DNA from 2 places in the Bradyrhizobium sp. B124 genome. Region 1 is predicted to be linked to the other one. Evidence: predicted binding sites of a transcription regulator. Region 1 holds the regulator's gene; the other holds the start of a gene.

Evidence for each region. The regulator LexA, encoded in region 1, represses DNA repair genes until DNA is damaged. The targets are predictions, from matches to a motif close to TGTTCNNNNTGTGTTCNG.
Region 2: the regulator LexA is predicted to act here: its motif matches at 5,237-5,254, upstream of AAFG13_RS40835 (DNA repair protein).

The regions. Positions count from the first base shown of each region.
Region 1 is NZ_CP152413.1:1,219,349-1,227,736, reverse strand. It holds gene AAFG13_RS05645 (hypothetical protein) at 33-461, opposite strand; gene lexA (transcriptional repressor LexA) at 718-1,422, opposite strand; gene glp (gephyrin-like molybdotransferase Glp) at 1,654-2,865, opposite strand; gene AAFG13_RS05630 (HAD family phosphatase) at 2,879-3,517, opposite strand; gene AAFG13_RS05625 (His/Gly/Thr/Pro-type tRNA ligase C-terminal domain-containing protein) at 4,665-4,994, opposite strand; gene thrS (threonine--tRNA ligase) at 4,933-5,865, opposite strand; gene AAFG13_RS05615 (response regulator transcription factor) at 6,131-6,793, opposite strand; gene AAFG13_RS05610 (histidine kinase) at 6,790-8,199, opposite strand.
Region 2 is NZ_CP152413.1:8,743,190-8,751,577, forward strand. It holds gene AAFG13_RS40815 (cytochrome P450) at 1-287, opposite strand, end outside; gene AAFG13_RS40820 (LysR family transcriptional regulator) at 426-1,334, shown strand; gene AAFG13_RS40825 (inorganic phosphate transporter) at 1,422-3,044, opposite strand; gene AAFG13_RS40830 (UdgX family uracil-DNA binding protein) at 3,638-5,071, opposite strand; gene AAFG13_RS40835 (DNA repair protein) at 5,326-6,120, shown strand; gene AAFG13_RS40840 (DNA polymerase Y family protein) at 6,260-7,798, shown strand; gene AAFG13_RS40845 (error-prone DNA polymerase) at 7,869-8,388, shown strand, end outside.

The sequences.
Region 1 (8,388 bases):
GCCGAACAGCTCATTCCGCGGCGGCGATGCGTTCAACCCAAAAACAGCGACGCAAATGCAGAGGGCCGCCGCTCCACAACCTTCGGCTTCTGCTCGACCGGCGGATGCAGCGCCGGCAATTGCAGCACGCTGACGCGTTGTCCCTCGACGAGCTGGGTCACCAGCACATGGCTGCCGTCGGGGAATTCGACCGCGTCATGATGGCGATCGGGAACGTCGGGCTCGACTTCGTTGAACACGCCGACGCGGAAGTTCATCGTCTTGGTCCAGATCCACCGGCTGTCGTAGCGAACGTTCTCGGCGAAAGCGAGCTCGGTGCCCGGCAGCATGCAGACCGCGACAGTGGGGTCGGTCTCCGAAGCAAAGCCGCGGGTCGACGTGCCGCGGAAAGTCGTGGTGATCAGCGTCTCTCCAACAATGGCGGGGCGCGACGCCACGGCGTGCAGACTATAGTCACACATCGGATGGCTCCTCTGTTCGAGGTAGCGACCCGTGCCTCTCCTTGAGGCATAGGGCCTCTACCAGAGTGGACGATAGCGAACGAGTGTCTCCTCGTTTCTGGGCGATTGTACGACTGGTCGACGAAACGCCCTGATCACAAACACGCGACGCTGCGCGAGAGGTATCGGAGCGCGTCGGGCAGGCTGCACGTTACGCTATCTTTCAAAGAACGATCCGATGTGTTGCTCGTTCCCCGCCGCCGCAAGTATTTGAAATTCAGTATTTGCGATAGAGGCCGATCAGCTTGCCCTGGATGCGGACCCGGTTCGGCGGCAGGATGCGCACTTCATAGGCGGTGTTGGCCGGCTCCAGAGCGATCGACGCGCCGCGGCGGCGGAAGCGCTTCAGGGTGGCTTCCTCCTCGTCGATCAGTGCCACCACGATGTCGCCGGTGTTGGCGACGTCGTTGCGCTGGATCAGCGCCATGTCGCCGTCGAGGATGCCGGCGTCGACCATCGAGTCGCCGCGCACTTCCAGCGCATAGTGCTCGCCGGCGCCGAGCATGTCGGGCGGTACGCTGATGGTGTGGCTGCGGGTCTGCAGCGCCTCGATCGGCGTACCGGCGGCGATCCGGCCCATCACGGGGACCGCGACCGGACGGTTGCCGTCGTCCTCGGCGATCGGCGGCGTGCTGGTGCGCTTGCCGAGGGTGCCTTCGATCACGCTCGGCGTGAAGCCGCGGCGGCCGTTGCCGCCGCCGGCCGAGAGTTCGGGCAGCTTGATGACTTCGATGGCGCGGGCGCGGTTGGGCAGGCGGCGGATGAAGCCGCGCTCCTCCAGCGCAGTGATCAGGCGGTGGATTCCGGACTTCGAGCGCAGGTCGAGCGCATCCTTCATCTCGTCGAACGAGGGCGGTACGCCGGCCTCCTTCAGACGTTCATTGATGAAACGCAGAAGTTCGTACTGTTTGCGCGTGAGCATCTCGAGTATTCCCCCGGTTGGTAGCGTCGTTCGATTCCGAGACTTTTCAGGCGGGGCCAGACCTCAGGAGCACGGTGCTCGTCACAAGCGCTCCCTCGCGGCCTCCCATTTGTACACACCAGTACTCGAAACAAATCATGAACGGACACTATATGTTCGATATGTGTTCCGCAACCACTTAATTTCCGGTGAACGCATCCGGCGAGCGCACAAGCGATGCGGTCTGCGCTGTCACTTGGGCAGTGTCAGGATCTCGCATTCGCTGCCTTTGGCGGCGGCGGGCGCAAACGGCGGACGCACGAGAAGTGCCCGTGCCGCAGCGAGATTCCCGAGCAGCGACGAGTCCTGCTGCATGACAGGCGTTGCGATCAGCGTGCCGTCCTCGCGCTCCTCGAGGCGGGCGCGCAGATAGTCCTCGCGCTGGTCGTTGGCGGCGATGTCGCGGCCGAGCAATGCGCTCTCGCGGCGATGATGAACAGCTTTTCGGCCGCTCAGCGCCCGAATCAACGGCACCAGAAACAGGAAGGCGCAGACATAGGAGGACACCGGATTGCCGGGCAGGCCGATCACCCGCATCGCGCCGAGCCGGCCATGCATCATCGGCTTGCCGGGCCGCATCGCGATCCGCCAGAACGCCATCTCGACGCCTTCGGCTTCCAGCGACTGCTTGACCAGGTCGTGGTCGCCGACCGAGGCGCCGCCGGTCGTGATCAGGATGTCGGCACCCGTCTCTCGGGCCCGGCGGATGCCGGCGGTGGTGGCCTCCACCGTGTCGGCGGCAATCCCGAGATCGACGGTCTCGGCGCCTTCGGCGCGCGCCAGCGCCCGCAGCGCATAGCCGTTGGAATAGACGATCTGGCCGGGGCCGGGCGTCGAGCCCGGCATCACCAGCTCGTCGCCGGTCGCCAGCACCGCGACCTTCGGACGGCGGTGCACCGCGAGGTCCGGATAGTTCATGGCGGCCGCCAGCGACAGCGCGCGATCGGAGAGGCGGCTGCCGGCATCGAGCAGCACGTCGCCTTCACGGAAGTCGACGCCGGCCGGGCGGATATGCCGTCCGGCGGCAGCTAGCTCGGTGATCGTGATGTGGTCGCCGTCGACGGCAGTGTCTTCCTGGATGATGACGGCGTCGGCGCCATGGGGGATCACGCCGCCGGTGAAGATCCGCACCGCTTCGCCGGCGCCGACCGTGCGCTCGAACGGCCGGCCGGCGGCGACTTCGCCAATCACCCTGAGCCGGGCCTTCAGATCACCAGCGTCGACCGCGCGCACGGCATAGCCGTCCATCGCCGACATCGGCTGCGGCGGCTGGGTGCGCCGCGCGGCGAGGTCGCGCGCCAGGGTGCGGTGGTAGGCGGCATCGAGCGCGACCATCTCCTCCGGTAGCGGTTCGGCGCCGGCGAGGACGGCGGACAGGGCATCGGCAACCGGCATCAGGGCCACGCTCGGAGCTCCTTCAATCCAAATGTTCAATACCAAGTGCAGTCAGAGCCCTCGCCACGTCATCCGTCGATGTCACGTGGATGGCATGAAGGCCACGCGCCCGCGCGCCCTCGATGTTGGCGGCCAGGTCGTCGAAGAACAGGATCCGCGACGCCGGCACGCCGATGGCTTTTACCACATGATCGTAGGCCTCGGCGTCGGGTTTCCGAAATCCGATCGTCGAGGACAGGAAAACGTTGCGGAAATGGCTGAGCAGCTCGGCATGGATGACCGAGAAATGCGCAACGTGCGCCGGATTGGTGTTGGAGAAAGCGTAGAGCGGCATCCGCCTGGCGGCGGTGGCGAGCAGGGGTGCAATCCCCGGCATCTCGCCGGTGAAGATCGCATTCCAGCCTTCGAGGAACTGTGCATCGGTGAGGTTGACGCCGAGCGTCCGGCGCAGGTTTTCGAAGAACGCCGCGTCGTCGATCCGGCCGATCTCGTGATGCTTGAAGCTGTCGTCGACGACAAATCGCGTGGCGAGGTCGGCCGGCGCGCAGCCGGCATGCCGCGCCCAGCGCGCCATCACCTTCTCGAAGTCGATGTCGAGCACGACGCGGCCGATATCGAACAGCAGCACGTCGACGGAATCGGGAGAGAGTTGCGAGGTCATTGCGTGAAACCGTGTACGAGAATTGCGGGCGGGCGGCAATGTCCCCGATTTGTGCGGCAGGCATGCGACGAAGGCAGCGGGGTGTCGTCCCTGCGAAAGCAGGGACCCATAACCACAGAGGCGTGTTGTTGATGAGGGCTGTGACCCCAGCGTCGCGCAACAATGGGCACTTGGGGTAATGGGTCCTGGCTTTCGCCAGGACGACGATGAGGATGGTTCTCGCGCGATATGACGCACTGTCATTGCGTACTTCATCTCGGTGTCATCGCCCGGCTTGATGTGCGGACCGGGCGACCCGGTATTCCAGAGACGCCGGTGCTTGAATCGAGAAGCCGCAGCGTACTTGATCGCCCGGTCAGGTGTTCAGGCCAGGCGATGACAGTTGGAGCGAGGACGCAGCTTCGCACTCTCGCGACATCATTTGCCCGAGCCTTGCTCTTCGTTCCGCCGTCTCTCTTGAAGAGGGCGCAAGGAAAGCCGGATGCCGATGGCACCCATGGGACCGAGCAATGAATTGAACTTCGGATAAAGCGAAGAAGTTTTGCTGCGGGGTTTGCGCCGGGCAAATCAGTGATTGGGCTTACGGGCTTCGATGCGCAGCGACTTGCTGCTTGCCGGGCAGACCTCTCATATCCTGGAAAGCGCCAGGCCGAGGTAGGCGATGAGCGCGCCGGTGCTGAGGATGACGACGACGAGCGCCTGCTCTGAACGTGCCTGCAGGGTTTTTCGGCTCACGGCGATGATGCTCCATCCTTCAAGATCATGCTGTCCAACTCACGTCGGCTGATATCCGTTCCGGTTCCTGCCCGGGAACTTTCATCCATGTCAGCCGCGCGGGCGCGCTCGGTCTCCTCTCGTTCCGGGCCAGAAACGCGCAACGCCGCCCGCATTGAAATACGACGGGCGGCGTTGGTTCTAGCCCCAGGAGGAATGGCAAAATCCTGACGTTATGGATACGCGCGAGCGAGCAATAAGGTTCAGTCTTCGACCCGTATGAATCCGGTAACTCCGAAGGAGCAAAGGAAAGCGCCGGGGCGAGGTCTAGGATGGTGTGACCAAGTTGCTCTGGCCTCAGCGTGTACCCCCTCGCTGGGGCCCTTTGTTTGGGTCGCGGAGCTCCCGGCACAGCGGGCAACGCGCAGCGAGTTCACTCGGCGTCCTTGCCCGGACGAGCACGCGCTCGAAGCGCCTCAACGGCGTCAGCCAGCGGCAAAACGGAGACGGCCCCGGGGCGCTCGCGGAGGCTCACGGTTCCTTGTTGCGCTTCGCGTTGCCCGACGACCGCCACGACTGGAATACTCGCCTCATGCGCGGCAACGATCCGTCGCGACAGGGTGTCGGCGCTGGCGAACAGGACGCCTCTGACGCCTTCAGCTTCGAGCGCATCAAGAACCTTGACCGCGTATTCGGAGTGATCACGAGATCGGCGCGACCGCGACCTGGTCGGGCGACAGCCAGAACGGCAGCGCGCCGGCATGATGTTCAAGCAGCATCGCGATGAAGCGACCGATTGAACCGAATACGGCATGGTGGATCATCACCGGGATCGCGCGATGGCCGTCCGGTCCGACATAGGACGCGTTGAGACGGCCCGGCAAAACGCTGTCGAGCTGAACCGTTCCGCATTGCCAGGATCGGCCCAGCCGGTCGCGCAGCGCGAACTCCAGCTTCGGCCCGTAGAAGGCACCTTCGCCGGGCTGGATCGTGTACGACAGGCCGCATCGGCGCGCGGCCGCGGCAAGGGTCGCTTCCGCCCAATCCCATAATTCGTCCGAGCCGGCGCGCGCGGCCGGCCGGGTGGAGAGCGACACCTCGGGCGCCGGGAAGCCGAACTCGGCATAGACTTCAGACAGTAGCGCAACGAAGCGGGCGACTTCGTTGGGCACGTCCTGCTCGCGGCAGAACACATGGGCGTCGTCCTGTTCGAAGCCGCGCGTGCGCATCAGTCCGTGCAGCGAGCCCGACGGTTCATCGCGGTGACAGACGCCGAACTCGGCGTAGCGCAGCGGCAGGTCGCGCCAGGAACGCAGGCCCTTGTTGAAGATCTGGACGTGGCAGGGACACGACATCGGCTTGAGCGCCATTGCGCGCTCGCCGTCGGCAAAACCGAACATGTGCGCGCCGAATTTCTCCCAATGGCCGCTTTGAATCCAGAGCTCGCGGGGCAGCAGCTGGGGCGTTCGAACCTCGGCATAGCCCAACCGGCGCATTTTCCGGCGGATGTAGTCCTCCAGCACACGATAAAGCGTGTTGCCACGCGGATGCCAGAACACCATCCCTGGCGCATCCTCCTGGATGTGCCAAAGATCGAGATGCGTTCCGAGGCTTCTGTGATCGAGATCGTCCATAGCTTGCTCTCCTGATTGGAAGCAGCGCGGACGAGTTTGCGCATGAAAAAAGCCCCGTCCGTCGCCGGCGGGGCCTTGTCTGGTCGTGCAGTCTGTTACCGCATACGACCAGGAGACGACCCGCCAAGGCTGGTCGTCGCGGTGGTCAAAGACATGGAACAGATGTTGCGCATGTCGCTATTCTGGATTGTCTCCCCGGTTTCGTCAACCTGCCCGTAACACGAGAACGGCTGTGGGGCGGCCTCAGTCATTCGGCGATGCGGGCTCACCGTTCGCCCAGATCGATCTGCGTCAGGATACCTTGCCGGAGTGCGAGGCGGACCAACTCGATATCCGTGCCTACGCCGAGCTTGTCCTTGATCAGGGAATGGAGGTTCGCGACCGTCTTCGGGCTGAGATGCAGCGCCTCGGCGATCTCGTCGGTGGTCTTCTCCGCCAGCAGCATGCGCAGCACCTCGAATTCCCGCGCAGTCAGGAGGTCGGCGGCGGCGCTCTCGCCGGCGAGGTGGCTGAGCGCGAGCTCGTGATCGATATCCGGGCTGATCGCGATCTTGCCCGACAGCGCATCCATCACGGCATGCACCAGCGTCTCCGGCGGGCTGGTCTTGGTGACATAGCCGCTCGCGCCGGCGCGGATCGCCTGCACGGCAAACGCCGCGTTCTGGTGCATGGTGAACACCAGGATCTTTGCCCGCTTGTCCCACTGCCTGAGGCGACGGATGGCCTCGATGCCGCCGATGCCGGGCATCGACAGGTCCATGATGACGAGGTCGGGCCCGGTTTCCTTGTAAAGGCGGTAGGCCTCGACGCCGTCGGAGGCTTCGGCGACGACCGAGAGCCCAGGCTGTTTCTGCAGCATCGCCCGGTAGCCCTCGCGGACGACGGCGTGGTCGTCGACCAGCATGATGGTTCGCGCCGTATTGCTCATGCCGCGCGTTCCACAGGTGTGGCCTCTCGGCCGGCCGCGACGGGAACGCTGACACGGAGCGAAGAGCCGTTGGACTGTCCGGCCTCGAAGCTCAGCCGCCCGCCGAGCGCGGCGACCCGCTCACGCATGCCGAGCAGGCCCATGCCGGACTTGACCGGTGGATCACCCGGCCGGCCGTCATCGTCGATCGCGAGCACGATCTCGCTGCCTCCGCCGGCCGAAGCCGTCTCGCGCATCTCAAGCCGCAGCATGACGCGCGTGGCGCCGGCGTGCTTGGCTGCGTTGGTGAGCGCCTCCTGCACGATACGGTAGAGGTTGGCGCCGGTGGAGGCGGGGATGCGCTCGAACGATCCCGATATGGCGATCTCGAACGGCGGCTGTCCCCGGCTGCGGCCGTTCCAGCCGGCGATCAGGCCCTCCAGGCTGGACGCAAGGCCGAGTTCGTCGACATCGGGCGGGCGCAACCTGAAGAGGGCGCCGCGCAGCGTCTCCATCATGTCGGTCGCGGTCCGCGCGATGCCGTCGCATTCGGCGAGCAAAGGCGGGCAATCCTGCACCGCGGTCAGGCGCGCCGAGGCGGCGAGCGCGCGGATCGCGGCCAGCGATTGCCCGAACTCGTCGTGCAGCTCGCGCGCCAGATGCCGGCGCTCCTCGTCCTGCACCACGATCAGTTTCTGCGTCAGCGCGTTGCGGTCGGAGAGCGCAGTGGCGAGGCGCTCGGCGAGATCGTTGAAGACGTCGCCGATCGCCGACAATTCGGCGAGATCGAACGGCGGCAGGCGTGCGGCGAGGTCGCCTGCGGCGATCCGCTCGAGCCCGTCGCGGATCAGCCGCGTCGGACGCAGCGCACGCGACAGCGCCGCATAGACCAGGGCGCAGAGCAGCGGCAGCGCGAGCATCAGCACCGCCATCAGCCGGCCGGCGTCGTGCCAGGCTTCCGTCGTCAGCACGGCCGGATCGACCCAGACCACGGCCTCGCCGATCGCCTGGCCGCGCGCAATCACCGGGCGCACGGTCTCCCGGCCGGGATCGAACAGGCGGCGATAGAGCGCCGCAAAGGCCTGCGGCGGCACGGCCGTATCGGTCTGCGTGCCGCCGCAGAAGCGCTGGCTGATCTCGCCGCTATTGCTGCGAAACGCGAGGCACAGGCCGGGCGCCATGACCGAGGCGGCAACGCTGTCGAGATCGGGGAAATCGGAGCGTGGATTGTTCAGCCACTGGATCTTGCTCTGCTGCAGCTCCAGTGTCCTGGCGGCGACATCGGCAACGGCAGCGATCCTAGCGCGCACCGAGCGGTCGGCCTCGATCAGGAAGTAGCCGGAGATCGCGGCAAAGCAGAGCATCGACACCGCAGCCACACGCAACGTCAGCCGCAGCTTCAGATCGCTTCCGGACCAATTCCACATCGGCGTATCCTCCGAGGTCGCAGACGACCTTCGGCGCGTGGTTGCGGGCAGGGCCGTCATGCCCATTAAACGGCAGAACGGAAGCATCGAGAAGCACTGCCTTGGGGACTGACCACGGTCGTGAAATTTTCCCGGCAACGGCCGGGAGGCGTTCCGCTGCGGCGCGGATGCTGGCCGGCCTAGGCTGCG
Region 2 (8,388 bases), 1.6 Mb from region 1:
AACGAGGGCTCGATCGCCTTGCGGCCGATCGCGTGCTCGGCGCCGTCCTTGCGCATGAAGGTCGGCCCCATCACCTTGTTGACCAGCGAGGTCGGATTATCGGCCGAGTAGGTCGCGGGGTCGCGCTCGATCCGTACGATGTCGTCGAAGCGCGTCACCAGTGTCAGCCTCGCGGGCTCGACGAACACCGCCGGCGCCAGCTCGCGCAGGCGGCGGAAGATCGGATAGGGGTCGTCGAGCAGATCCGGATACGCGATGTCGGTGACGACGGGCACGGTGCTGGTCATTGGTCCTCCCGGAGCGCTTTTTCGCGAAGCCTAGCGCCAGCTCCAGCAATCGTTCAATTCGATGGGATCGATATAGGCCATCGAAATATTCCATGACATCGTGCTAGGTTGGGCCGCCAGCAAGGCGGGAGGTGCAGCGTGGCGGCCAATTCCTCGATCGATCCGATCGACATCGGGACCTTGCGGACGCTTGTACTGGTCTACGATTTGCAGTCGTTCTCTGCGGCGGCCAAGCGGCTCGACGTCAACCAGTCCACCATCAGCTACGCGGTCGAGCGGCTGCGCGGCGCGCTCGGTGATCCCTTGTTCGTCCGCAACGGCAATGGCGTGACCGCCACCGAACGCTGCGCGGCGCTGGTCGCCTGGGCGCGGGACATGATCGGCGAGATCGATGGGCTCGCCTCACCGGCTGAATTCGATCCGGCGACGGCGCAGGGCAGCGTGACGATCTCCTGCAACTATCACGAACGCCAGACCCTGATGCCGCAGTTCACTGCGCGGCTGCGTTCCGGCGCACCACGGGTCCGTCTCGTCCTGCTCGATGCCGCGGGCCATGGCGACATCCATCTCAAGCAGAACCAGTGCGACATCGTGCTCGGTCCGGTCGGGGTGGTCGGCGAAAGCTTCTTTCGGCGCCATATCCTCACCGATCACTATGTCTGCGTGATGGATCCGGCCAATCCGCTGGCACGCGGCCGGATCGCATTGTCGGCCTACGGCAAGGCCGAACACGTCTTTATCACCCATAGCGGCGAGTGGCAGCCGCTCTATCTCGAGGCCCTCGAGGCGAGGGAGATCGAGATTGAGCCCGCGGTCAGCCTTCCGAACCACGACAGTCTGGAGCGCATCGTCGCCGGCACAAGGCTGGTCGCGACGATCCCGCATCACCTGGCGCGGGCGATGGGCGGCGGCCTGCACGTCGCTTCGCTGCCGTTCCGCGTGCCGATCTCGATCGACATGTACTGGAGCGCCCGGACGGCCAAATCCGGCCTGCACAAATGGGCGCGCGGACTGCTGGCGGAGGTCGCGAAAGTGTACGCCGCCTGAGCGCGCCGCGACCGTCAAAAAGCAAAAGGCCCGCACCTGACGTGCGGGCCTTCGTCCGGTGCGATGCCGCGCCGAAAGCGTGTCGCATCAGAACACGTGGTAGAACACGTAGTACAGACAGCCCGAGATGATCATCGCGGCCGGCAGGGTCAGCACCCAGGCCATCGCGATGTTGCGGATCGTCGCCCATTGCAGACCGGAGCCGTTGGCGGCCATGGTGCCGGCGATGCCTGACGACAGCACGTGCGTGGTCGAGACCGGCAGGCCGTAGCCGTCGGCCGCCGCGATCGTCGCGGCTGCCGTGATCTCGGCGCAGGCGCCCTGCGCGTAGGTCAGGTGGGTCTTGCCGATCTTCTCGCCGACGGTGACGACGATCCGCTTCCAGCCGACCATGGTGCCGAGGCCGAGTGCGATGGCGACGGCGAACTTCACCCAGCTCGGGATGAACTTGGTCGCGGCATCGAGCGAGCCCTTGTACTCGTTCAGCGTGGCGACGTCGGCGGCTGTCAGCTCGGCTTCCTTGTCCTTCATCAGGAAGCGAATCGCCTCGGACGCCAGGTACATGTCGTTACGGGTGTTGCCGACCGCGTCAGCCGGGAACTTGGCCAGCGAGCCATACTGGGCGACTTGCTGTCCAATGTCGCGCACCAGCACCGCCAGCGACGGATAGGTGCCTTCGTTGATCTGGTGCTGCGCGACGTAGTTGGTCACGGCCGGGCGCGGATTGCCGATCACGTTGTAACCGGCGGCCTTGCCTTCGATGACCTTGCTGGCCGAGGTGGAATGCGCGGCGAACTGCTCGATCTGGCTCGCGGGCAGGGCGCGGTTCAGCGCGTAGGCGGTCGGCACGGTGCCGATCAGGATCAGCATGATCAGGCCCATGCCCTTCTGGCCGTCGTTCGAGCCGTGGAAGAAGCTGACCAGCGTGCAGGTAAGGATCAGGATGCCGCGGATCCACCACGGCGGCGGCTGGTTGCCGACCGGCTCGCCGAACAGCGCCGGTGTCGCACGCGCCAGCACGATCTTGAGGATGTAGAGCAGGCCGGCGGCGAGCGCGAAACCGAACAGCGGCGACAGCAGCAGCGCCTTGGCGATGTTGGTCGCCTGCGACCAGTCAACACCGGAGGTGCCGTCGCGGCCGCGCAGCAGCGCGTTGGTGATGCCGACGCCCATGATCGAACCGATCAGGGTGTGCGAGCTCGAGGCCGGCAGGCCGAGCCACCAGGTGCCGAGATTCCAGATGATGGCGGCGATCAAGAGCGCGAACACCATCGCAAAGCCGGCGCTGGAGCCGACCTGCAGGATCAGTTCGACCGGCAGCAGCGACACGATGCCGAACGCGACGGCGCCGCTCGAGAGCAGCACGCCGAACAGGTTGAACATGCCCGACCAGACCACGGCGATATGCGCCGGCAGCGAGCGGGTGTAGATCACGGTGGCGACCGCGTTGGCGGTGTCGTGGAAGCCGTTGACGAATTCGAAGCCGAGCGCGATCAGCAGCGCGACGAACAGCATGATGTAGGGCAGGAACGACGTGACGCGCGTGCCGGTGGCGTCGACGTCGGCATAGATGCTGTAGGCAACGAACAGCAGCGCGGCTGCGACCACGCCCAAATAAATGATCCCCGTCATGGGGTGGAAGCCCTTGTCGAGGTCCGGACCCTTTTTCAGGGCGGGCTCGATCGAGCCGGGTAACGCCATATCGCTCATGGTAAACTCCTGTCCCAATGCCTCCGATTTTGATCGATGCATATGACAGGCAATTGAAATCCGCCCCGCGAAATGAACCGGCCACCCATAACGGTGGACATCCCGCCGAATTGTTGTGCAACGCATTGAAGGTCCACGGGCCTTCGTGGCCTCGTGGCAATCTTCAGCAACAGACGATCACCGATCGCGCAATGATCGTGACTGAAGTCACTGTCCGGGTTTCGCGGAGCGAGACATGCGGAAGGCGAGGGCGCCGGCAGCGAGACGTCGGGCCCGCGAAGCCACGCCACCGGGAATCAAGGTCACTGGAAATCCCGGCAACCAGGAATTCAAATAACCAGAAATCCGGCGCGTGCCGCGAGCAGGTGACTGAGGAGGGGAGGATTGCGAGATGAGGTGGCGCGCCGCACGATTGGGGCTAGCAAACCGCGCAGCGCGCCCGCCTCAGGTACGTCATGGCGTGAACATGACGCCCGATACCTATGGAACATGTCACAGTATCACGGATCAATTAAAGGTTGTAGGTATTTGTCGGCGTCCAGAGACAATTTCACGTTGAAGTGTGGTCCCTGGTTCCGCCGGATTGGCGCAACTCAGGCCGCGCGGGTCGCGTTGCGCAACTGATCTGCGGCAATTTTCAGGTCGTCAATAAAGCGCTGATATTCCAGCGCTTTGGCTTTCTCGTCTGGCAGCCGCAACAGGTAGGACGGATGTACGGTGACGAGCACCTTGGTTCCGTCGTGATCGATCAGGCGGCCGCGGTTCTTGTTGATCGGGGTGATTTTGCCGAGCACGCTCTGCGCTGCGGTGGCGCCGAGCGCCACCACGAGTTCCGGCCTGATGGCGTCAAGCTCGCGCGCGTACCACTGACGGCAGGCGCGGATCTCCTGTGTGCCCGGCTTCTGGTGCAGCCGAATCTTGCCGCGCGGCACGAATTTGAAGTGCTTCACCGCGTTGGTGATGTAGACCTTGGCGCGCGCGATGCCGGCGTCCTCAAGCGCGCGATCGAGCATCTGCCCGGCCGGTCCGACAAAGGGATGGCCTGCGAGATCTTCCTTGTCGCCGGGCTGCTCGCCGACCAGCATCAGCGTCGCGCTTTGCGGCCCTTCGCCGAACACGGTCTGGGTTGCGTCCTTCCACAGCGGACAGGCGCGACAATCGGCGACCTCTTTGCGCAAGGCAGCGATCGTGTCGTGAACTTGCATGTCGTGAGTTTGCTTGCGGGCCATCGGCTCATCCTGCGGCTTCCGCGGCTCGGCCGCCTTGCGTGCGATGAAGGGGCCGCTGGTCATGCGCATGGCGTCTTCGATCAGCGGCTTAATGATCGAGTCCTCGGGCAGGTTCCTCCAATAGGCCTGCGGCATCTCCATCACTTTCAGCCGCGCGGGATTGAAGAGGCCGTTGTCGTGACGCCGCCAGACCTCCTCGAGCCGATCCTCGCTCGGCACCTCGGATTTGGCGACGCCCGGCGAGATCGAGATCGCGTGCCCGTCCCAATGCGCGCAGACGTCGGGGGTCAGGATCGACCACGGCATGTCGGCGAAGCGGCCGGCGAAGAAAGGTGCGGCGAACTCGACGATGCGATGCTCCGGCTCGAACCAGGCGACGTAATGCGCCGTCCGTTCGCGGCCGATCTCGCGGAAACGGAGCTGCGCGTGCATCCTGTCGATGTCGCCATAGACCGCGCGCGCCATCGCGTGGACCTCGGCTACCTCGGGATCATCAGTCGCGCTGAGCAGATCGTGATGGCTGCGCAGCCGCCACAGCAGGCGATAGAGCAGGGCGAAGCGCTCGTCATTGCGATGCAGGATCGCGGTCTTTGCGAGCTCGACGAAAATGGCGGGGACATTGAACTGCGCCTGTGGTGCATCGGGCAAGTCATTCACGCAGGAGGCTGACGAGGGTTCGTCGTCCTTGCGTACGGTCCACGTGACCTCCGCAGGATTCACGCCATTCAGCGCCAATCGCCGCGCGGCCTTGCGCCAGCCCTCGAAGTCGGTGTCGTTGTCGAGCACGATGATACGCATGCGATTGCTCCGTTTCCGTCACGCCGCCATTTTCGGGCCTGCGTGCCTGACTTGCGGAAGAGAAGGGCCCATCCGGTTCGGCGGCTGCTGAATCTCATTGATTCCATTCATGAATCGATGAGCTCACCAATCCGATTGACTCCGCGGGCCCTGTTAGCTTTATATTAGAACATATCATGAACAAATGGGCCAGTCCCTGGTTCTCTGTTCAGGTCAGTGACGGCCTCAAATTTTCAGGTGGAAGGAGCGGCGCAATGAACGGCGCACGCACGGGTACGCTTGCGTCTCTGCGCGGCAGCATCGCGCGCATCGAGGCGCCATCGGAGGCAGTGATGCCGAACCGCATCGCGCTTGGACACACGAGCGCAGACGCGATGCTGCGCGGCGGGCTTGCGCCGGCCGCGCTGCACGAGGTGTTCGCGGCCGGCCATCAAGGCGGCGCGGCGACCGGCTTCATCGCCGGGCTCGCCGGACGGGTGTCAGCGCGCAAGCCGCTGGTCTGGGTGCGGCAGGATTTTTCCGATCGCGAAAACGGCGCGCTGTCGATGCGCGGGCTGGCCGAGCTCGGCCTCGATCCGCGCCTCTTGGTCACCGTGCGTGCCGCCGATGTCGACAGCGGCCTGCGCACCGCGGCCGACGCGCTCGCCTGCGATGCGCTCGGCGCGGTTGTCCTCGAGATCTGGGGCCATGCGCGCCAGCTCGATCTCGTCGCCAGCCGCAAACTGACCCTGGCCGCGCAAGCCTCCGGCGTCACCGCGCTGGTGCTGCGGATCGCGGCGACTCCGATCCCCTCGACCGCGGAGACGCGCTGGATCGTGCGCGCGGCGCATTCGCCGCCCGGCAATGCTGCCTGCGCCTGGGGCGCGCCGCGCTTCGATGCCGAACTCGTGCGCAACCGTCATGGCCCGGTCGGGCGATGGATCATGGAATGGAAATGTGATGAGTGCCAATTCAGTGAACCGTCGGCGTATCCTCAGCCTGTGGCTGCCACGCCTGCCCATCGACCGCATCAAGCGCAAGCTCGCGCAGGACATCGCCTCGCAAGCTGACGCGCATGCCGTTGTGCCAACCGACACACGGGCGGTGGTCGGGCTCCCTCTCCCGCTTGCGGGGGAGGGTTGGGGTGGGGGTCTCGCCACGAGTCCCGCTGAGGGGAGAGCCCCCACCCGGATCGCATCTCGCGATGCGATCCGGCCTCCCCCGCAAGCGGGAGAGGCGAAGAAAGAACTTCGGTTCTCACGAGAACTCCCCAGTGTCGTGGTCGCAAAGGACCACAACGCGATCCTGCTGCACGCGATCGACGAGGCGGCGGTGCGGGCCGGGTTGTCGATCGGGCTGCCGCTCGCCAATGCGCGGGCGATCTGCCCGGAGCTTACGGTCTACGACGCCGATCCCGCCGCCGATCTGAAGACGCTGAACGACATCGCCGACTGGTGCGACCGCTTCACGCCGCTGGTCGCGCTCGATCCGCCTTACGGGCTGTTCCTTGACATCACCGGCTGCGCGCATCTGTTCGGCGGCGAGCGCGCGCTGCTGCAGATCGTCATCAATGCGCTGAGCCGGCGCGGCTTTGCCGTCAGTGCGGTGATTGCCGGCACCTCGATCGCGGCGCGCACGCTGACGCGCTATGCCTCGGGGCAGGTCATCGCCGATGGCGCGGAGGCGGAGGCGGTCGGCCCGCTGCCGGTGTCGGCGCTCGGCGCCGATGCCACTGTCACCACCGGCCTGCGCCGCGCCGGCCTGAAGACCATCGGCGATGTCGCCTCGCGCGCGCCGCATGAGATCTCGGCGCGGTTCGGCGCTGATTTCACGACCCTGCTCGGCCACGCGCTCGGGCGGGGCGATGCCCCGATCAGCCCGCGCAAGCCGCTGCCCGATTACATCGTCGAGAAACGTTTCCCCGAGCCGATCGCGACCGACACCGTGATCGCGCTGACGCTCTCAAGCCTCGCCAAGACGCTGGTTGCGGCGATGGAGAAGCAGGGCAAGGGCGCGCGGCAGCTGGAAGCGAGCTTCTTCCGTACCGACGGCGCGGTGCGTGCGATCATGGTCGAGACCGGGCGGCCGGTGACGCGGCCCGAGATGATCGACCGCCTGTTCCGCGAGCGGCTCGATGCGCTCAATGATCCGCTCGACCCCGGCTTCGGCTTCGATCTCATCCGCCTCGCAGCCGGGCGTACCGAGATCGTGGTGCAGCAGCAGCGCGATCTCGACACGTCAGTGCACGACAATGACGAGATCTCGGCGCTGATCGACCGCATCGCCGCCCGTATCGGGGGCAAGCGCGTCGTCGTGCATCTGCCGCTCGAGAGCCATATCCCCGAACGATCAGCGCTCGCGCTGCCGGCGCAGCATCATCTGGCCGCGGCGAGCGCGGCCGCCTGGCCGGAGCGCGTCGTCGGCGAGCCGCCGCTGCGGCCGCTCAGGCTGTTCGAGCGGCCCGAGCCGATCAAGGTGCCGTTCGCGAGTGTGCCGGACGGTCCGCCGCACCAGTTCACCTGGCGGCGCGCCTTGCATGCGGTGGTGCGGGTCGAGGGCCCCGAGCGCATCGCGATGGAATGGTGGAAGCAGGACGGCGCGGCGCTGACGCGCGATTACTTCCGCGTCGAGGATGCCGAGGGCCAGCGCTTCTGGATCTTTCGCGACGGCCTCTACGAGAGCGAGCTGCGCGACGAGGAAGGCAAGCCGGTCCCGGCCAACTGGTATGTGCACGGGCTGTTCGCATGAATATGCAGAGCGTTTTCGAGCGAAGTGGGAGCCGGTTCGCGTGAAGAAAACGCGTCAAAACAAGAATCTGATGCCCGACTATGCCGAGATCGGCATCACCAGCAATTTCTCCTTCCTGCGCGGCGGCTCCGATCCGCGCGCCTATGTGCATCAGGCGAGCGAACTCGGGATTCCCGTGATCGGGCTCGCCGATCACAACACGCTGGCCGGCGTGGTGCGCGCCTGGAAGGAGCTCGACAGCGACAAGGTCGCCCATCCGCCCAAGCTTCTGATCGGCGCCCGCATCGTCTTCGTCGACGGCACGCCCGACATCCTGGTCTATCCGCGCGACCGCGCCGCCTACGGCCGGCTGTGCCAGCTCTTGACCCGCGGCAAGCGCGGCGGCGGCATCGAACGGATCGAGAAGGGCGACTGCCGTCTCGCCCTGTCCGATCTCGTCGACTTCGCCGAAGGCCAGCTCTTGGTGCTGGCGCTGCCGCACCGTTTCGAGGCGGAAAAAGCGCTTGATCTGCTCGCGCAGCTCAAGGCCAGCGCGGCCGACGGTGTCTGGCTGGCGGCAAGCCTGCTCTATCGCGGCGACGACAGGCGCC